4 regions of the Paenibacillus sp. FSL R5-0810 genome follow, and region 2 is predicted to be linked to each of the others. Evidence: predicted binding sites of a transcription regulator. Region 2 holds the regulator's gene; each other region holds the start of a gene.
What was found. The regulator Rex, encoded in region 2, represses fermentation and respiration genes when NADH is low (regulators of the CRP and FNR family bind a similar motif). The targets are predictions, from matches to a motif close to TTGTGAAATATTTCACAA.
Positions count from the first base shown of each region.

Region 1 (5,390 bases), 2.5 Mb from region 2:
TCCTCCCTGAATCAATTAGCGGAAATTGTGCAGTATGAGGATGACTACATGGATCAGGAAGCGGAGCGGGCGTATCGTCAGTTGGTGCAGGAGAACAATGGGAGGCTCGCCATCGACGCGCCTTCCTTTTTGGCCTTACATGTCGCTTTACAACGGCGTTTGATTAAACTAATATTAACTTATCTGCCCTCTGAACAGGAAATCACCGATTTTGTCAAGATCGAATCGGTACGCCAAGGCATCTTGAACAATCAGCGGAGCAGTTGGCGTCTTTCACTGGGGGGCGGCATTACCTGTATCCGCGAGTACGGTCGAATAACATTTTGGCCGGAGCCTCCGTCCGAACAGGGACAGTACATATATACGCTCGATTCTCCCGAGGACCGGCGTGTGCCTATTCCGGAAATCGGAAAGCTGCTGACGCTGTCGATCAGGACAGACGGCAGTGCACGGTCTGGGGCAGCCCGCTCTGCCAGCGCGGTGGAGTTCGATGCCGACGAGCTTCGATTTCCTTTAACCGTGCGTAACAGACAGCCGGGAGACAAGATGAAGGTTATGGGATTAAACGGAAGCAAAAAGGTGAAAGATATTCTCATTGATGAGAAAATTCCACCGTCTGTCCGTTCCCGGATTCCGATCGTTTGCGACAGTGCCGGCAACATTGTATGGATTCCGGATGTACGACGTTCCTCTCATGCTGCTCCAGGGCGGCATACCGTGCGGATTCTCCGTATGGAGTTTACGGAGCTTTAAGGTTTCAGGCAAGCATAGACCCTAAGCATGGCCCGTTTCACGCTTTCATATGTATAAACTAGGAGGTCCATTGAAGTTGCAGAACGACATTCAGGAAATACTGATCACAGAAGAAGAAATCCATGCGAAAATTAAGGAACTCGGTTCAAAACTCAGCGCCGAATACGAAGGACGCAATCCGCTCGTTATTTGCGTTCTTAAAGGTGCGTTTATTTTTATGGCAGACTTGGTTAAATCCATTACAGTACCTCTGGAGCTGGATTTCATGGCCGTTTCCAGTTACGGGGCATCCACCAAGTCATCGGGTGTGGTCAAGATCATTAAAGATCTCGATGCATCCGTTGAAGGCAGGGATGTTCTGATCGTGGAGGATATTATTGACAGCGGTCTTACGCTGAGCCATTTGATCGAGCTGCTCAAGAGCCGCAAGGCCAACTCGGTTCGCGTCGTTACTTTGTTCGACAAGCCTGCCCGCCGAACGGTGGATTTGCAGGCCGATTACACCGGGTTCGTACTGCCTGACGCCTTCGTTGTCGGCTACGGGCTTGATTATGCCGAGCATTACCGGAACCTCCCCTACATCGGGATTCTGAAGCCGGAAATCTACAGCAGTTAAACCGCGCCATATGGGCTGCTGCCACGGATCTTGGCCCTTTGTTGAGAAGGCCAGACAGGCTGTGGTAAAATATCTTATGTGTCTTGAGAGGAGGTAGGGGATGAGTCGGTTCATCCGGAATTCTGGTTTTTATTTGATTCTATTTTTGGTCGTGGTGGGCATAGTACAATTCGTCACTAACGGTGGCGAACAGGCCGAAGCCCCTAGTTATAATCAGCTGCGGCAGGAAGTTAAAGATAACAAGATAAAGGAAATGACGGTTCAATTCGACGGCTACGCGTATCTGGTGACCGGTAAGTATAGGGAAGTCACCGACGAGAAGAAGTCGGAGAATTTCTCGACCTACATTCCGGCTACTGATGCGGCGATGCAGGAATTGACCGCAGCCAGCGAGAGCAACGATGTAAAGCTGACCGTGGTGCCGATGGAAGGCCAAAGCATTTGGCTGACACTGCTTTCATCCTTTATTCCGCTCGTGATCATGTTCGTTCTGTTCTTCTTCCTGTTCAATCAAGCTCAGGGCGGCGGCGGCAAAGTGATGAACTTTGGCAAGAGCAAAGCCCGCTTATATAATGAAGAGAAGAAACGCGTTACGTTTGAAGACGTAGCCGGTGCTGACGAGGAGAAGCAGGAGCTCGTTGAGGTTGTCGACTTCCTGAAGGATCCGCGCAAATTCAACACCGTCGGCGCCCGCATTCCGAAGGGTGTGCTGCTTGTCGGTCCTCCGGGAACCGGTAAGACGCTCCTGGCTCGTGCGGTTGCCGGTGAAGCAGGCGTTCCGTTCTTCAGTATTTCCGGTTCCGACTTCGTGGAAATGTTCGTCGGTGTCGGTGCTTCGCGTGTACGCGATTTGTTCGAGAACGCGAAGAAGAATGCGCCATGTATTATCTTCATTGACGAGATTGATGCTGTGGGCCGTCAACGCGGCGCCGGCCTTGGTGGCGGACATGACGAGCGAGAGCAAACGCTCAACCAATTGCTCGTAGAGATGGACGGTTTCGGAGCGAACGAAGGCATCATTATCGTCGCTGCAACGAACCGCCCGGATATTCTGGACCCGGCGCTGCTGCGTCCGGGACGTTTTGACCGTCAGATTACCGTGGATCGTCCGGATGTAAAGGGACGTGAAGCTGTACTGAAGGTGCATGCACGCAACAAACCGCTGACGAAGGATGTCAAACTCGACATTATCGCGAAGCGTACGACTGGTTTTACAGGCGCGGACCTGGAGAACCTTCTGAACGAGGCGGCTTTGCTTGCCGCACGTCGTAACCGTAAAGATATATCGATGACGGAAGTCGACGAGGCAATCGACCGCGTAATTGTCGGTACCGAGAAGCGCAGCCGCGTGATCAGCGACCGCGAGAAGCGAATCGTTGCTTATCACGAAGCCGGTCATACGATTGTCGGTTACTTCTTGGAGCATGCGGATACCGTGCATAAGGTAACGATTATTCCTCGCGGCCGTGCCGGCGGATACGTCATCATGATGCCGAAGGAAGACCGCATGCTCGTGACGAAGCAGGAATTGCTTGACCGCGTAACCGGGTTGCTCGGCGGACGCGTGGCGGAAGAGCTGTTCATCGGAGAAATCGGAACCGGGGCTTACAGCGACTTCCAGCAGGCAACCAGCATTATCCGCAGCATGATTGTGGAATACGGTATGAGCGAGAAGCTCGGTCCGATGCAGTTCGGCACATCCCAAGGACAAGTGTTCCTTGGCCGGGATATCGGGCACGAGCAGAACTACAGTGACCAAATCGCTTACGAGATCGATCAGGAAATGCAGCGGTTTATCACCGAATGCTACGAGAAGTGTAAAGAGCTTCTGTCCAAGCATGCCAAAGAGGTTCATTTGATTGCGAATACGCTCCTGGAGAAAGAAACGCTGGAGCTTGAGCAGATTAAGAATCTCATTGAGACTGGAACAGTCGAAGGCAACGGCGGTGGCGAAGGATCCGGCTCTTCCGAGAATGGCGAGCCAACGATCGACAACATCGGTGATGTCCGCGTCCGTATTCAAGGGAAGGAAGAAGGCCAGCAGCCGACTTCTACGGAAGAGATTCCGAACAACCCGATGGATTCGAATCTGGATCGTAAGGATTCAGAGCGTAAAGATCCTCCTGGCGGATCGGATAATGATAGCAGTCTAACGTAAATTCGCTGAAATACTCGTATTTGGAATAAAAATGAAGAACCGGAGAACGATCATTCGTTTTCCGGTTCTTTTTGTGCTTCTTATCACATTGACAGGGATTAGAGGTCCGTGTACATTAGTTGTTAAATAAGGATGCGCATCCTTTCACAAAGGTTGCGAATGTCCTTCAAACATGGTCATCAAGCGGCTAATGCCGGATAACATAAGGGGAGAGGGTCGATCATGGAAGCTTTGGCACTGGAGCGCAAGGCAGAGCAGAACCGCGTGCTGCGTGAACGGTTAATGGAGTTGAAGAAGGAACGCAACGCCATCATTTTGGCGCATTATTATCAACGGGATGAAATTCAGGAAGTCGCCGATTTCCGGGGAGATTCCTTTTTGCTGGCTCAGAAGGCGGCCCAGACGGATGCCGAGACGATCGTCTTTTGCGGCGTGCATTTTATGGGAGAAAGCGCAAAGATATTGGCGCCGAACAAAACGGTGCTTATTCCTGACGAGCGTGCAGGCTGTCCGATGGCCGATATGGTAAACGTTGACGGGCTGCGCAAGCTGAAGGCCCAGCATCCGAATGCCAAAGTGGTCACTTATATCAATTCATCGGCCGAGATCAAGGCGGAGACCGATATTTGCTGTACATCCTCGAATGCGGTCAAGGTCATTCAGTCGGTCGATTCCGATGAAATCATTTGGGTCCCTGACAAAAACCTGGGGCATTACGTCCAGCAGCACACCGACAAGAAGCTGATCATTTGGGAAGGGTACTGCAATACGCATGATATGTTAACCGTGAAAGATGTGGTGGAGATGAAGGCGAAATATCCGAACGCCGAGTTCGTCGTGCATCCGGAATGCCGTCCGGAGGTTGTCGCTATGGGCGACTTCGTAGGCAGCACCACCGCCATTCTGGAATACTGCAAAAACTCGCCGGCCCAGGAATTTATCGTAGGAACCGAAGATGGAACCGGCTATCAGCTCCGTTTGGACAGTCCGAATAAATCCTTCCATTTTGCGACCAAATTCCTCGTATGTCCGAATATGAAAGTGAATAATCTCAAAAAGCTGGTAAAAGCTCTGGAGACGATGAAGCCGCAGATTTACGTGCCTCCTGTCGTTGCAGAGAAAGCCAGAACTTCCCTAGAGCGCATGTTACAAGTTAAGTAGCATGCGCTACTCTTTCGCGAGAAGACAGGTGAGACGAGCGTGATACCGCAGTATTTGATCGATTTTGACCTAAAGGACCTGCCGGTAAAGGAGACGGATGTGATCGTCATCGGCTCCGGCATCGCCGGATTATATACCGCCATTCTGGCAAGCGAGCATCATAAGGTGCTGTTGATTACGAAGAAATCGCTGCTCGAGAGCAATACGCGCTATGCGCAAGGCGGCATCGCTGCCGTGACGGCGGAGGACGATTCACCGGCCTATCATCGGCAGGATACGCTGCTTGCAGGGGCCGGGTTATGCTCCTCGGCGGCGGTGGATGTGCTGGTTAACGAAGGACCGGCCGGTGTCCAGGAATTGATCCGTCTCGGGACGATGTTTGACGTCGAGAACGGGGAGCTCGCTCTAACGAAGGAAGGAGCCCATAGCCACCGCCGAATTCTCCATGCGAATGGGGATGCTACGGGCTATGAAATCGTACGCGCCCTTTCCATTCAAGTCGAAATGCTTCACAATATAGAGGTGTGGGATGATCATTTTGTCATCGATCTGGTTACCGATCAAGGCGAATGCCATGGAGCGATTGTCCAGTTGCCGGACGGGAAGCGGATCTTCGTGCGGGGCCAAGCAACGATTATGTGCTCCGGCGGTGCCGGTCAGCTGTACCGGTACACGACCAATCCCGAAGTTGCGACCGCCGAT
Region 1 covers NZ_JBBOCF010000001.1:5,076,579-5,081,968, reverse strand. Annotated here, with positions in the region: gene tilS (tRNA lysidine(34) synthetase TilS) at 1-753, shown strand, start outside; gene hpt (hypoxanthine phosphoribosyltransferase) at 830-1,369, shown strand; gene ftsH (ATP-dependent zinc metalloprotease FtsH) at 1,470-3,527, shown strand; gene nadA (quinolinate synthase NadA) at 3,750-4,688, shown strand; gene nadB (L-aspartate oxidase) at 4,728-5,390, shown strand, end outside.
Region 1: the regulator Rex is predicted to act here: its motif matches at 3,660-3,677, upstream of nadA (quinolinate synthase NadA).

Region 2 (5,390 bases):
GGTTTCCTCGCATTTCGGCCTCGAGCATGACCGTCCGCACCAAGCGGACAGCGATGCGCTTGCCACAGCGAATGTGCTGCTGAAATGCCTGGAGGAGATCGATGAGCTTCCTCTGCTGACCATCCAGCGGCTGAGCGATCTGTTTGCGGAAGAGGACAGCGATTTGGCCTGGTTCTTTGATGGCATCCGTGTGGAGCGCGAGATGCAGGCCGTCCAGGATGGCAGCGTTCATACCTACTACCGCCAATTCGCATTAGGCGTTGAGGATTGGACGGACATCGCTCCGGTCCGCGATGAAGCGGAGCCCAATCCGCTGGCGAACATGAGCTTTGATGAGTATATGGATGAGGTTCGGAGACGTTTGAAGGAAGTGCTTCCACAATATGAGAGCCGGGATGCGCAGGACATCATGTTCCAGGAAGTGATGCAGGCGCTTGATGAGGACAAGCATCTGTTGATCGAAGCCGGCACCGGTACTGGAAAATCGCTCGGATATTTGCTCCCGTCCATTTACCAAAGCGTCAAGCAGGAGCAGAAGGTGATGGTCAGCACGCATACGATCAACCTGCAGGAACAGCTTCGAGACCGCGACATTCCTCTGCTTACCCAGGTAGTGCCGTTCCCTTTTAAAGCAGCCATCTTTAAGGGAAGAGGTCATTATTTGTGTTTGAGAAAATTTGAACATAAAATAAATAGGAGAGATTTTCATTCGCCGAAGGAGGACGTCATTACGGCGGCCCAAATGCTGGTATGGCTCACACAGACCGAAAGCGGCGATGATGAGGAGCTGAATCTCGGCGGCCGCGGAGGCGATTTCTGGGAAACGATCGCCAGCGATTCCGATTCATGCCTTGGACGAGGCTGCCCGTGGTTCCGCAAGTGCTACTACCATCGGGCGAAGCATGAGGCCGGCATTGCGGATGTTGTCATCACGAATCATTCCAAGCTGTTTACCGATGTAAAAGCGAACCACCAGCTGCTTCCGAGCTACGAGCGGCTCGTCATCGACGAAGCCCATCATTTGGAGGATGTGGCCGGCAAGCATCTCGGGCTGCAGATGAAATATTTTACGGTGGTTCATACATTGACGCGTCTATACAAGGACAGCCGAAGCGGGCAGCTCCCTGCGCTGCGGCAGCTGCTCCAGGCTTCTCCCCATGAGAAATCCGGGGAATGGTCGGCGGTCATCGACCGGATCTATCCTGATCTGATCACGGTGAAAGAAACTTGGGACCGACTCAGCGACCAGCTGTTCGGCCTGCTTCCGGAACGCGGCGATGCTTCTCCTGGAGATGCCGGGCAATACACGCTGCGGCTCTCGCCTGCGAAGAAGCCGAAGGATTGGGGAGCGCTCGCCGAGCTGGAACAGCAGATTCACGTGACGCTGGGAGACGTCGTTCGCAAGGGAGACAAGCTGATCGCCGAGATGAAGGAAGAGCTTGACGATTACAGTGCGGACAGCCTGCTGACTGACCTGTCGGGCTTGTTTAAGGATCTGGCTGCGCATCGCGAGGATTTGCGGTCCTTCATGGCCCTGAATGACGAAGGCACCGTATACTGGATGGAGGCCAACGGCAATTTCCGCAGCAAGTCGCTGCAGCTCTACGCCGTGCCCGTTGATGTGAGCAAGCATTTGAAGGAATTGTTTTTTGACAAGAAGCGGAGCGTGATTCTGACATCGGCGACGCTGTCGGTCGATAAATCGTTTCAATTCATGATCGATAATCTAGGGCTCCAGGAGGCGGCGGACGCAGGGAATCTGAACACGGTTCAGCTGCCGTCCCCGTTCAATTACAGGGAGCAGGCGCTTCTTGTCATTCCGCGGGATTTTCCAAGCGTGAAGGGCTCCGTGGGGGATGCGGTATTTGTGGATACGCTCGTGAAGTCGCTCTCTGAAGCGGCAATAGCTACCCAAGGTCGTATGCTCGTCCTGTTTACGTCGTACCGGATGCTTCGTCAGGTGCACGAGCCGCTGAAGGAAGCGCTGGCTGCCAGCGAAATTACGGTGCTTGGTCAGGGAATGGATGGTACGAGCCGTACGAAGCTGATACGCCGGTTCCAGGATAGCAGCGCGTCGGTTCTGCTCGGGACCAGCTCCTTCTGGGAGGGCGTTGACATTCCCGGAGAAGCGCTGACCTGCCTGGCGATTGTCCGGCTGCCGTTCCAGCCGCCCAACCATCCGCTGGTCGAGGCGAAGAGCGAGCTGCTGCAGCAGCAGAAGAAGAACCCGTTCATGAAGCTGTCGGTGCCGCAAGCGGTCATCCGCTTCAAGCAGGGCTTCGGGCGGCTTGTTCGGACCGCCCACGATAAGGGAATCGTGATCGTCTACGATACCCGGGTAATCGAATCGTATTATGGAAAATACTTCTTGTATTCCCTGCCCGGACCGAAAATGGAGCATATGCCGACCGAGGGGATCGTCCCCCGTATTGCGCAGTGGCTTGAGGAAAGGGAGAATGAAAAAGAGTGAACCTAAAGGGGAGCAAGGCTTTATATTGGAAGCGATGAACTATCATCCTATTAATAGGGGGAGCATGCATGAAATCGGATAAAATTTCAGAGGCCGTAGTCCGCAGATTGCCAGTCTATTTGCGCTATTTGAATGAGCTTCATAAGCGGGAGGTGTCCACCGTCTCCTCACAGGAGCTTGGGCAGAAGCTCGACCTGAACCCGGCCCAAATCCGCAAGGATTTGGCCTATTTCGGGGATTTCGGCCGGAAGGGCATCGGGTATGATGTCTCCTATCTCATTGAGAAAATCCGCCAAATCTTGAAGCTGGACCAGAAGATCAACGTTGCGCTGGTGGGTGCGGGCAATCTCGGACATGCGCTATCCAATTACAACGCGTTTCTGAAAGATAATATGAAGATTGTGGCGATTTTCGATTCGTACCCTCCGAAAATCGGGCTGAAGATCAATAACTTGACGGTGCAGCCGATGGAAGAGCTGGACAAGACGGTCCAGGAATACGGCATTCGAATCGGGATCATTACGGTACCGGATTTTGAAGCGCAAAACGTAGCCAATCAGCTGATCAACGCCGGAATCGAGGCGATTTTGAATTTTGCCCCGACGATTCTGAAGGCGCCGCCTCATATCCGCATTCACACCGCGGATTTTACGACGGATCTGCAAAGTCTGGCTTACTATTTGGACAATGGGAAGGAGGATGCGCAGCATGACAACGAAGTGGATGGTTAAGAACGGAACATTTGCCGTGCTTCAGGAAGGACAGCCGGTTCTCCGCGGGTATATGGTTGTGGAGGACGACCGCATCACGTATTTGGGAGAAGAGGAGCCTCAGGTCGATGCAGAAACCCAGGTGATGGACGGAACGCATCTGTTATTCCTTCCAGGGCTGGTCAACACGCATGGACATGCAGCCATGTCGCTGCTTCGCGGCTTTGGCGATGATCTGGCCCTGCAAGTTTGGCTGCAGGAGAAAATGTGGCCGATGGAAGCGAAGTTTACGGCCGACGATGTATTTTGGGGCACTTCGCTCTCGGTGCTCGAGATGCTGAAGGGCGGTACGACAACCTTCGTTGACATGTATGACCATATGGATCAGGTCGCCAAGGTTGTCCAAGACTCCGGAATGCGGGGAGTGCTGACAAGAGGCGTCATCGGGCTGTGTCCTCCGGAAGTACAGAAGCAGAAGCTGGATGAGGCGATTGCCTTTGCAAAGGACTGGCACGGTCAGGCGGAGGGCCGGATTACGACGATGATTTCGCCGCATGCGCCTTACACCTGCCCGCCAGACTTCATTGAGAAATTCGTTCAAGCGGCGCATGATTTGAATCTGCCGATTCATACCCATATGTCCGAAACGGCAGCCGAAGTGCAGCAGAATGTGAATGACTACGGACAGCGTCCGGTGGCCCATCTGGAGAAGCTCGGCGTGTTCTCGCGTCCGACGCTGGTTGCGCATGCGGTGCATTTGACGGACGAAGAGATTGAAATATTGGCTAAGCATGATGTCGCGGTATCCCATAACCCCGGCAGCAACCTGAAGCTGGCCAGCGGTGTTGCGCGTGTTCCCGAGCTGTTGAAAGCAGGTGTGACAGTGTCCCTTGGAACCGATGGACCAGCGAGCAATAACAACCTGGACATGTTCGAAGAAATGCGCCTGGCCGCCCTTATCCACAAGGGCGTCAGCGGCGATCCGACGGCTATTCCGGCAGCCGAAGCGCTTCGAATGGGAACCGAGTATGGAGCACGGTCGGCATTTCTTGATAACGTAGGCAGATTGGCCGTCGGGATGAAGGCGGACATGATCGCACTGGATACCGATCAAGCGCATTTCCTGCCGCGCACGGACTACATTTCGCATTCAATTTACTCGGCCTCCGCCAAGGATGTGGAGCATGTATGGGTTGACGGCAAGCAGGTGGTTAAGCACGGCTCCTGCCTCACGCTGGATGAGGAACGGATCCGCCGTGAAGCCCAGCGTTCATTCGAGCGTCTTTCGACCCTTTAGGTCAGATTAAGGGGGAGGATCAGACGGTTTGAAAAAGAGAACAAAGTGGATTTTGCTTAGTATATCCGGGCTGCTGCTGGCGCTGCTATGCGTGCAGCTGTACTATTCCTATGTCATGAAGGACACGTGGAATGAGGAGAGCCTGGCGGTGCAAGCCGCTCGCCAGCATGGCGGCCTGGTGACGAAGGATAAGACCTACAAGTCGGTATGGGGCGAGAACAACAATTATTGGGTCATCACGGGAACGAATCAGGACCAGCAGCAGATCATGGTCTGGGTGAAGTTTACGGATGATAATCTTCCTGTTGAAGGCAAGGATGCGGTTCAGGCCGTGCTGCTCAGCAGCGGATTGTCCGAGGAGCAGATGCGCGAGCAGATTCGCAATGAGATGCCGGGTGCTGTGATCAAGCGGCTGCTCCCCGTCATGTATGAAGGCGAGTATACATGGCAGCTCCAATATGAGAATCAGGGCCAATTAGGTTATCGCTTCTATCGCTTCCAGGACGGACAGGCGATCGGAGAGGACATTATTCTTCCCAATCAATAAATCAGTTATACAGGAAAGAGGCTTTCTTGTACGCGATTGTACAAGGAAGCCTCTTTGTTTTGGGTTTGTAAGCGCTGTCTGAAAAATATGGAAAAACTGTTCTTAATATTTTCACAGGAAGGCATGAAAAAGTATAGATTATGTGATATACTCATTGTTGTACTCATTAGACAGAAAACGATCTATTAGTCATAGCATATGATACTGTATATAAATGTGATTTATTCTAATCTACAAATTACTACTACTGAAGGAGGCACTTCATGAAACTGCGCATTGTCCCTATCATGCTGACGGTTGTCATTTCGGCATTGGTGCTCTTCGGCGGATGGTTTCTATATCAGCGTTTCGCCGTCCAGAGTCCGC
Region 2 covers NZ_JBBOCF010000001.1:2,614,907-2,620,296, reverse strand. Annotated here, with positions in the region: gene dinG (ATP-dependent DNA helicase DinG) at 1-2,470, shown strand, start outside; gene MKX76_RS11780 (redox-sensing transcriptional repressor Rex) at 2,539-3,201, shown strand; gene MKX76_RS11775 (amidohydrolase) at 3,179-4,477, shown strand; gene MKX76_RS11770 (cell wall elongation regulator TseB-like domain-containing protein) at 4,506-5,024, shown strand; gene MKX76_RS11765 (hypothetical protein) at 5,288-5,390, shown strand, end outside.

Region 3 (5,390 bases), 310 kb from region 2:
AGCATGCTGATCATCGGAGTGAGCCCAACACCGCCGCTGATGAGGACGAGCGGAGACGAATCCTCCAGGTTCAATGTGAAATCGCCGGCAGGAGCCGAAAGCTCCACGATCCCGTTCTCTTCAACGGACTGATGGAGGTAATTCGATACTTTCCCTTCCGGAGTATCAATGCCTTCGGCCTCCCGTTTTACTGAAATCCGGTAGTATGGCTTGCCAGGCGCATCAGACAAACTGTACTGGCGGTTCAAGGTATAAGTTTCGCCGGGTATTTGCAGCCTGATGCTGACATATTGTCCAGGCTCAAAAGCGGCCAGCGGGCCTCCGTCCGCCGGAACGAGATAGAAGGACGTAATAACTTCGCTCTCCCGTACTTTTCGCTCGACCCGGAACGGTTTGAAGCCGCTCCACCCCCCGACCTGCGTCTCCGATTGCTTATACATCTCATCTTCAACAGAAATGAATGCATCCGCAATGACGCCGTATGCTTCCTCCCACGCCTGCAAAATTTCTTCGGTTGCTGCATCTCCAAGCACCTCTTTAATTGCTCCTAGCAGATGCTCCCCGACAATAGGATAATGCTCCGGTTTGACGCCAAGACTCCGGTGTTTATGCGCGATTTGCTTAACGGCAGGCAGGATAGCCTCCAAACGGTCGATGTGCAGCGCCGCTGCATACACCGTGTTTGCAAGGGCGGTTTGCTGGCGGCCTCGCTGCTGGTTGGCATGGTTGAAAATATTCAACAGCTCCGGATGCGCTTTGAACATATTCCGATAGAAGGTAGAAGTGATGGTAACGCCATGTTGTTCCAGGACAGGAACCGTTGATTTGATGGTTGCGATCGTTTTTTCGCTTAGCATAAAGCTGCGCCTCGCTTTCTTAAAGTGGATGATATCATTATAGATAACCCGTTTCGCATGGTATTGTGATTTGAATCACATAAAATCGCAACAATTTGTGACTTTAAAATTTGAACAGGAACATTTACAGGTACATTTTAAAGAAGGTTTGCCGTTTCCTTTAGGGCTCCATACAGGGTTTGAATGGGTGCTTCTGCTTCGGGGCCTGCCGTTCACAATTTGTCCCCAATCCGTATGACTGCAATCACTGAGGCGGATTAAAGGGCTGTCTATACTTGAGGCGTGAGAAACGGCCAGCAGCTAAGCTATGGCCACAAATGACAGGAGGTTTTTTCGATGAGCACCATTACGCTTCATACCCATGTCTCGGATATCGTTTCCTCCGTGCCTCAGACGGCTGATTTATTCCGTTCGCTTCGCATCGATTTTTGCTGCGGCGGCCAGATTCCCTTGGAGAATGCGGCCGCACAGCGGCAGCTGGATCCCGAAGCTGTCCTGAATCAGGTCAAGCTGCTGCAGGACAAATTTGAGAAATACCAGGAGAGCCGTCCGGCCTCCCTGGGCGCTCTTGAGCTCATCGAGCACATTCAGCATAAGCATCATGCATTCTTGCGTGATGAATTGCCGGCTCTAACCCCATATGTTACTAAGCTTGCCCGTGTCCACGGAGAACGGCATCCTGAGCTTTTGCGGGTTCAAGAGCTGTTCACGCAGCTCAAGAAGGAACTGCTGGAGCATACGCAGGATGAAGATCAGAATGTCTTCCCGCTTATGGTCCGGGTCATCACCGAATCCAAGACGGATGCTGGACAGCAATTGCTGCCCCTGATAACCGGGCTTGAGGAGGAGCACTCCAGTGCAGGCGGCATATTGCAGGAGCTTCGAGAGGTCACCAATGATTGGGAGCTGCCGGATGATGCATGCGGCACATACAGACTTGTCTATCAACGCCTTGCGGGTCTTGAGAAAGACACGTATGAGCATATCCATTTGGAGAACAACGTTCTGTTCCAAGAGATTCGCACGCTCCTATAGCAATGCCCATCCTGTTATTATAGATACCCATTCAAGAGCCTTTGCCCGCCGGGCAGGGGTTCTTTTTGCATCTGCATCTTCCCAAGATGGGGACCCCAGTGCGTGCATGAAAAAAAGGCTGCCGCCAGCATGACGAGGGATTTCCCCTGCGAATATAGGAGTTTCCCTAGTAGGATGCCTCCAGCGATACCTGCATAATGAATGCATACGAATGGACGATACATGGATTCCCCAACCATGGTCATTCAAGCAGAAGGAGTTGACGCGTCCTATGAAACGCAAATCGGGACTGACATTCTTCAAAAGAGTGGAGAGCTACTCGGACAATTGGTCCGTCCTGGAAGAGAAAAGCCGGGAATGGGAGGATATGTACCGCAAGCGCTGGTCGCACGATAAGGTCGTTCGGACGACCCACGGCGTAAACTGTACCGGCTCCTGCAGCTGGAAGGTGTTCGTGAAGAACGGAATCATTACCTGGGAGAACCAGCAGATCGATTATCCGTCATGCGGTCCGGATATGCCGGAATTTGAGCCGCGAGGCTGTCCGCGTGGAGCCTCATTCTCATGGTATGAGTACAGTCCGCTTCGAATTAAATACCCTTATATCCGAGGTAAGCTTTGGCGGATGTGGAGCAAGGCTTTGGAGTTGCACGAGGATCCGGTTGCGGCTTGGGCCAGCATTGTGGAGGACCCGGATCAAGCCAAGGCTTACAAGCAGGCTCGAGGAAAAGGAGGGCATGTGCGCGTAACTTGGCCGGATGCAACAAAGCTCATCTCCGCACAGCTGATCTATACAATTCGTAAATACGGCCCCGACCGGATTGCCGGATTTACCCCGATTCCGGCGATGTCGATGATCAGTTATGCGTCAGGAGCCCGGTTTATTTCCTTGCTGGGCGGAGAAATGCTCAGCTTTTATGATTGGTATGCGGATCTTCCGCCCGCCTCGCCGCAAATCTGGGGGGAGCAGACCGACGTTCCGGAGTCCAGCGATTGGTACAATGCCGGCTACCTCATCATGTGGGGCTCCAATGTGCCGTTGACCCGGACGCCGGATGCACACTTTATGACCGAGGTGCGTTACAAGGGAACCAAGGTCGTGTCCGTGGCTCCGGATTACGCGGAGAATGTGAAATTCGCCGATAACTGGCTCGCACCGAATCCTGGAACGGACGCAGCTCTTGCCCAGGCAATGACGCATGTTATCTTAAACGAATATTATCGGGAGCGCGCGGAGCCGATGTTCCTGAATTATGCGAAGCAGTATACCGACATGCCGTTCTTGATCATGCTCGATGCGCATGGAGACAGCTTGAAAGCCGGACGTTTCTTGCGGGCAAGCGATCTGGGAGACGCCTCGCCGAATGCCGAGTGGAAGCCGGTTATTCTGGACGCGGAAACGGGTGAAATCATCGTCCCGAACGGCACGATTGGCCAGCGCTGGGAGCAGGGAGAGAAATGGAATTTAATGCTGGAGCGGGAAGACGGGACACGAATCGAACCGGCTCTTTCGATGGAAGGTCATAATGCGGATTGGCATATCATTTGTTTTCCCTATTTCGATTCCAGCGGCAGCGGGATATTCGAACGGATGATTCCTGCAAGGACGGTGCGTTTGGCCGATGGAACAACATGTCTCGCGACGACTGTCTATGACTTGATGCTCAGCCAGTATGGAATCCGGCGGGTCGGGAGCGAGCTCGAGGCGGCAAATTACGAGGATGCAAGCTCGTATTATACGCCGGCATGGCAGGAGGCGATCACCGGTGTAAAAGCCTCGGTCGTCATTCAGATCGCCCGCGAATTCGCCCAGAACGCGCTGGATACCGGCGGCCGGTCCATGATTATCATGGGGGCCGGGATCAACCATTGGTTCAACAGCGACACGATATATCGCTCCATCTTGAATCTGGTGATCCTTACGGCATCCCAGGGAGTGAATGGCGGGGGCTGGGCGCATTATGTAGGCCAGGAGAAATGCCGGCCGATCGAGGGCTGGTCGACTGTCGCCTTCGCCAAAGACTGGCAAGGACCTCCGCGCCAGCAGAATGCGACCTCCTTCTTCTATTTCGCCACCGACCAGTGGAAATATGAGGAGTCGGGGGCGGATGCGCTGAAATCCCCGACCGGCGGGGATATCCGGTACCGCCATCCTGCTGATTATAACGTATTGGCTGCACGGCTCGGGTGGCTGCCTTCCTATCCGCAGTTTAACAAGAGCAGCCTTGCTTTTGCGGAAGAGGCGGAGAGAGAAGGGAAGAGCACAGCTGATGAGATCGTTCGGCATGCGCTTGATCAGCTGGTTAAAGGTGAGACGCGATTTGCGATTGAGGATCCCGATGCTCCGGAGAACTTCCCCCGCTCGCTGTTCGTATGGCGTTCAAATCTGATATCCAGCTCGGCAAAAGGTCAGGAATACTTCATGAAGCACCTGCTGGGCGCCTCCGACAATCTTCTGTCGGAGCCGAATGAAGAAGAAAAGCCGGAGGAAGTGGCGTGGCATGGCGATGTGGAGGGCAAGCTGGATCTGCTTGTTGCGCTTGATTTCCGAATGACAGCCACGCCGATGTACGCGGACGTGGTGCTCCCTGCAGCAACCTGGTATGAGAAGACGGATTTATCCTCAACGGATATGCATCCATTCGTCCATCCGTTTAATCCTGCGGTAGACCCGCTCTGGGAATCGCGTTCGGACTGGGACATTTATCGAACGATCGCCAAAGATTTCTCGGATATGGCCAAGACCCATCTGCCGGGCGTGTACAAGGATCTGGTTGCTACTCCGCTTGCCCATGACAGCAAAGGGGAAATCTCGCAGCCATTCGGTATGGTTAAGGATTGGAAGGCCGGTGAGGCCCAGGCGATACCGGGAATAACGATGCCGAATTTGACGGTGGTCGAACGTGATTATACGCAAATTTACGATAAATTTATCACGCTTGGTCCGAACTTGGCCGCCGGCAAGGTCGGCGCCCACGGCGTGAGCTTCCCGGTGGCTGAGGAATTCGACGAGCTGAAACGAATCAACGGGACGTACCAGGATGGAACGATCAAGGATGGGCTGCCCAAACTGTACACGGCCCGGCACGCAGCGGATGTCATCCTGAATATATCATCAGCCACGAACGGGAGGGTTTCCCAGCGAGCTTGGGAGGCGATGGAGGAAGACACCGGCATCAAGCTGAAGGATATTTCCGCAGACCGGGCAGCAGAGCGAATCACCTTCCAGAGCATAACCGCTCAGCCGCGCGAAGTCATACCGACCCCGGTGTTCAGCGGTTCCAACAAGATGGGCAGGAGATACTCGCCGTTTACGACGAATATCGAACGTTTGGTTCCATTCCGTACGCTAACAGGAAGACAGCACTATTACATCGACCATGAGCTGTTTCTGCAGTTCGGCGAAGCGCTGCCGGTCTACAAGCCGACGCTTCCGCCGATGGTGATGGGTCCCCGCGACAAGCAGGTCGCCGGCGGGAAGGATGCACTTGTTCTCCG
Region 3 covers NZ_JBBOCF010000001.1:2,302,084-2,307,473, reverse strand. Annotated here, with positions in the region: gene hmpA (NO-inducible flavohemoprotein) at 1-887, opposite strand, end outside; gene ric (iron-sulfur cluster repair di-iron protein) at 1,194-1,892, shown strand; gene MKX76_RS10335 (nitrate reductase subunit alpha) at 2,164-5,390, shown strand, end outside.
Region 3: the regulator Rex is predicted to act here: its motif matches at 921-938, upstream of ric (iron-sulfur cluster repair di-iron protein).

Region 4 (5,390 bases), 180 kb from region 2:
CGCGGCTATGTCGCGACGACCGGCTGCACGTCGCGGTACAATACATCCCGAAGCTTGTCATCTTCCAGCACTTTTTTCCAAGGATCCGACAGCTGCGACAACGCCAGCTCGATTCGCTCCACGAGCTCCTTGCGCTGTTCCGTGTTATGAAGGACCGCCTCGCGAATCGCCTCAAGACCAAGCCGTTCGACCCATTCCGAAGTCCGCTCCAGATAATTTCCCGTCTCTCGGTAATACTGCATGAGGGCTGCGCATATTTCGATCAGCTCTTCATCGGTCTTCACCTTGCAGAACGAATCAGCGAGCCGCGCCTTCGTTCCCCCGTTGCCGCCGACAAAGATTTCCCAGCCGCCGTCATTGCCTACAATGCCGATGTCCTTCGTGCAAGCTTCGGCACAGTTGCGGGGACATCCGTTCACCGCCATTTTGAATTTGGCCGGAAAGTCCAGCCGCTCGAACTTCCGTTCGAGGTAAGCGCCCATTCCCATCGAGTCCTGCGTGCCGAATCGGCAAAATTGCGAGCCGACGCAGGTCTTGACGGTCCGGAGCGATTTGGCATAGGCATAACCGGAAGGCATATCCAGCTCCTCCCACACCTTCGGCAAGTCCTCTTTCTTGACGCCGACCAAGTCCAGACGCTGTCCTCCCGTCACCTTGACGACCTTGACATTATACTTTAAGGATACGTCCGCAATTTTCTTCAGCGCCTCCGGAGTTGTCACGCCGCCGTACATACGAGGGACAACCGTATACGTGCCGTCCTTCTGGATGTTGGCGTTCATCCGCTCATTCACGAACCTCGACTCGCGCTCCTCCCGGTGCGTCAGCGGGTTCAGCATGGTCAGATAGTAGTTTAGCGCCGGACGGCATTTCGAGCACCCTTCCGGATTGCTCCAATCCAGAACATGCATGACCTCTTTCGTGGTGGTCAAGCCTTTGGCCCGGATCTCCGCAACGATGGTATCCCGGTCGAGCGTCGTGCACGGGCAGATTCCCTGCTTGGCTGCCGTCGTAAAGCCGTCTCCCAATACGCTCTGGAGAATCTTCTCTACCACAGGCTTACAACCGCCGCAAGACCGCGTCGCCCCGGTGCATGCCTTGATCTCATCCACGGTGGTCATTCCCTGAACCGTGATGGCGTCCACGATTGCTTTCTTTGTCACGCCGTTGCAGCCGCACACGATTTCGTCGTCAGGCATTTGCGCGATGCGCGTCGCTGCGTCCGCCCCTTTTCCGGCACAGCCGCCGCCCATGATCGAGTGATAGATGTCGTCGGTCATCTGCGCCTTTTTTCGTATCAAAGACTGCAGATTGGCCGATTCGCTCACATCCCCGAACAAAATGGCACCTACGATCATTCCGTCCCTGAGCAGGATTTTCTTATAGGTTTTCTTCCAATCATCCTTGGCGAGAACAACGTCATGCTCCGGCTGCTCGATAAATTCCCCGGCCGAGAATACGTCTACTCCGCTAACCTTTAATTTGGTCGACACAATCGACCCTTCATACGGAGGGGTGTCCACGCCGCATAACCGCTTGGCCAGCACTTGTCCTTGCTCGAATAACGGCGCAACAAGCCCGTAGCATACGCCGCGGTGCTCGCAGCATTCGCCGACGGCGTACACATCCTGCATCGAGGTTCGCAGATGGTCGTCCACGACGATGCCCCGCCGGACCTCGATCCCGCTCGCCTGCGCTACCTCCGTATTGGCACGGATGCCGACAGCCATGACGACCAAATCCGCGTCCAGCTCATCGCCGTCCTTGAAACGAAGACCGGTTACCCGCGTTTTCCCCAATACCTCAACCGTCTGTTTTCCTAATAAAAAGCGGATGCCCTGCTGCTCAAGCTCATGCTGCAGCATCTGCGCCGCCACGGAATCGAGCTGGCTCTCCATAAGATCGTTCATCAGATGCACAACGGTCACGTCCATGCCGAGACTCACGAGGCCTTTGGCAGCCTCCAATCCCAGTAATCCCCCTCCGATGACCGCAGCTTTCCGGTACGTTTTCGCTGCCTGAAGCATCCGGGTGCAGTCGGCGATATTTCTAAAGCCGATAACGCCTTCTTTGTCGCTGCCGGGTACCGGCAATATGAAGGGCTTGGATCCCGTTGCGATTATGACATGATCATAGGGAACAGCCATCCCGTTGTCCGTCATGACAACCTTGGCGGCTTCATCAATCCGCTGCGCGCTTGTTCCCGTATGCAGCGTAATTCCGTTATCTTCATACCATTTCCAATCATTCAAGACGATGTCATCCAGCGTTTTGCTGCCTTCAAGCACATAAGAGAGCATAATCCGGTTGTAATTCGGGTGCGGCTCCTGGCCGATCACGGTAATATCGAATGCCCCGCTAAGCTTTAAAATTTGCTCGACCGTGCTGATTCCTGCGATCCCGTTGCCGATGACCACTAGCTTTTGTTTTTTTGCTGCTGGCATGGTTATTCCTCCCACACTGTATTGTTGCGTTATCCCCATCCAATCCTTTCAAATTGATTATATCGTCTTATGCCCGAATTATTTGTGATATATTTCACACTCTTAGTTAAAATTTTTAATACTCAGCAAAAATAACCCCGCCTCAACAGGAAGGCAAGGTTTCATCCTTTCGAATGCCTATATCATGCGGGCTTCCATGAACTCCCGTCTTCCGTTCGTTTTCAAATAGGGCATAATCCCCGCATATCCGGCAGCGTTCAGGTTCACTCCGGTCACCCAATTGCCTGCAAGCTCTTCCCCCTGGGCCCCGGCGATGACCACCGGTGCGGGAATCAGCTCCTGATACAGCGGAATCCCCGCCCGGATCGCCTTAAATGCTTTCCCGCTCTGCAAGAAGGGAATTGCACTGCTGTACGTAGGCACGAAATACTTGCCGATCACTTCAAGCTCCTCTCCGTCATAAAAGGGCTCCCCGCCTATAAACGGATGCAGCATGAGGATATTTTCATAATGCGACCAGATGAGCATCTGCAGCAATCGCCTCGCCCCGCTGCCTTCCAGTCTGTCTCCGATCTGCACGCCGTACTTCTCATAATCGATAAATTTCCAGCCGCGCGGACCCTTCACCCATTTCTGAAACATGCCTCCGCCCTCTCCGCTCCGTCCGGGTTGATCTGGGCTTGTTCCTTTTAAAACCGTCAACCGCTCCTCAACGGCATGCTGGCCCAGCATATGGCGAGTCTTCTCCACAATATGCCTAACCTTGAGCGAAGCGTTTGCAAGCTCGGCGATGTCTTCTTGTCCATATTGAAAATAGGAAATATAGCCGCGTTCCATCATTAAGATCGCCTCCTTCAACTGGCGTCAAGCGGATCTACTGACATCATATAAACGAACGGCGGGGCAGGTGCATGTCCGGTTAGGTTTTCCCGTTTTTTTCTTTCCAATCCCCCATCTAGCTGCATAAGAAAAACGTCTACCGACACACGCTCAAAGGAGACAGACCTCGTTTCGCGGTCGTTTCTCTTGTGATATCAGCCGGCAAATCCTCCGGAACGTTTATAGATCTGATATTCAATAAAAAAGAACCCTGATATGAGTTGTTCTCATGTCAGGGTTCCGCTAGTGATGGGAACGCCGCCAATGGATCATTTCTCGACCCATTGTTCAGCCCAGGAAGCAATCTGCTCCATGACCGGGCGAAGCGCTTTGCCTTTCTCCGTAAGCTCGTATTCAATACGAACCGGCGTTTCGGGGTACACATGTCGAATCAAAATTCCTTCGCATTCCAGATCCTTCATCCGCTCCGACAGCATCTTGTCACTCATGGACGGAATCAGATTGGAGATGTCTTTAAAACGCTTCGGACCGCTCATCAACGTCTGGATAATCAATCCGTTCCACCGTTTACCCAGAAAAGAAAACGCGGATTCAAAGCGGGGACACAGCGAAATGTTTGTAACTTCCATATCCTTTCACCTCTTTACGAAGTCACCTTGTGTTCAAAAAGTTATTCGTTTATCGTGAGATCGAAAAACTTACGATTAGTTAGTATGTTTCATTTTAACACATTTTCGGGAAGCTGAAAACCACCTGGCCCCTTTTTCCCATAAATTCAGCACTTATTCCGTTAATATCCGTGCCAAAATATCCAGGTCGGATTCGATGGTCCGGGACAATTTTCGGTTATACAGGACGGCAGCCGGATGGAACAATGGAAAAATGTTATAGGTTTCCAGCGAAAATCGATAGCCGGCAGCGGGATTGTCACGTTCTGCCGCCTGCTGAACGGGCCCCTCGATCATTTTCCCGTGCAGCGAAGTGACGGTTTCATGGCTCCCGATCAACCGGTGCAGCGCAATATTCCCCATCGGGATCAGGAATTGCGGGCGAACCAAACGGATTTCCTCGTCCAGAATCGGCGCATGGGCCAAGATTTCGGCTTTCGTGGGCGTTCGGTTCGAACGGCTGACCACCCTTTCGCCGGAAGCCCGGGTGATGATGCGTTCTTTGAACGGTCGGCTCCTTACCGTGCTTGTAATATAGACCTCGCTGCGGGAGAGACCCAGCCGCTCCAAATAGGCGTCCATCTCCCGGCCGGCTTGGCCGGTAAAAGGCATGCCTTCCTGAATCTCGGTAGCCCCGGGCGCTTCTCCGACGAACATGACTTTGGCCGGCACGGCCCCACTCCCCAGCAAAAATCCTTCGACAGGCTCATGCGCAAGCCTGGATCTGCATAAGGCGATCGTCTCCGGACTTACAGGCGCGCTTCGGGTATCCTTCATCCGTCATCCCCTCCCTTGCACTCTCATCCGCGATGCGTGAAATTTCGATATTCTACCTAGTATTTAAAATACCCCATGCTTCAGTATATTGTATCCTTTACCCATAAAAAAATGAATGGCATCACTTCGGCTATAAAGTAGAAAACGAGCCGTTCAAGGCAGATGCCTTGCTCGGCTCGTTTTGCGATGATCGGGATTTATGCCAGCACCGGCAGCGGACGAACCGGCTGACTGTTGCCGAATGTCTGCTTGCCTGCTGTGGAGTAAGCCCAACGGATCGCGTTCGTAATGACTTTCAGCACTTCAGGGTTGTAGTAGGTCGGATACGTCTCATGCCCTGGACGGAAGTAGAAAATGTTCCCGTGGCCGCGCTTGAACGTGCACCCGCTGCGGAATACCTCGCCGCCTTCGAAGTTGCTGACAAAGACCAGCTCATCCGGTGCCGGAATATCGAAGAATTCCCCGTACATCTCCTCATGCTCAATGATGATCGGACCTGTAAGGCCCGCAGCGATCGGATGCGTCGGATTCACGCTCCAAATGATTTCCTGCTCTCCCGCCTCGCGCCACTTCAAATCGCAGCTTGTTCCCATCAGGGCTTTGAACGGCTTCGAAAAATGTCCCGAATGCAGGACGATCAGCCCCATACCGTCCAATACCC
Region 4 covers NZ_JBBOCF010000001.1:2,790,211-2,795,600, forward strand. Annotated here, with positions in the region: gene nirB (nitrite reductase large subunit NirB) at 6-2,444, opposite strand; gene MKX76_RS12705 (hypothetical protein) at 2,622-3,284, opposite strand; gene MKX76_RS12710 (winged helix-turn-helix transcriptional regulator) at 3,593-3,913, opposite strand; gene MKX76_RS12715 (uracil-DNA glycosylase) at 4,067-4,729, opposite strand; gene MKX76_RS12720 (ThuA domain-containing protein) at 4,927-5,390, opposite strand, start outside.
Region 4: the regulator Rex is predicted to act here: its motif matches at 2,527-2,544, upstream of nirB (nitrite reductase large subunit NirB).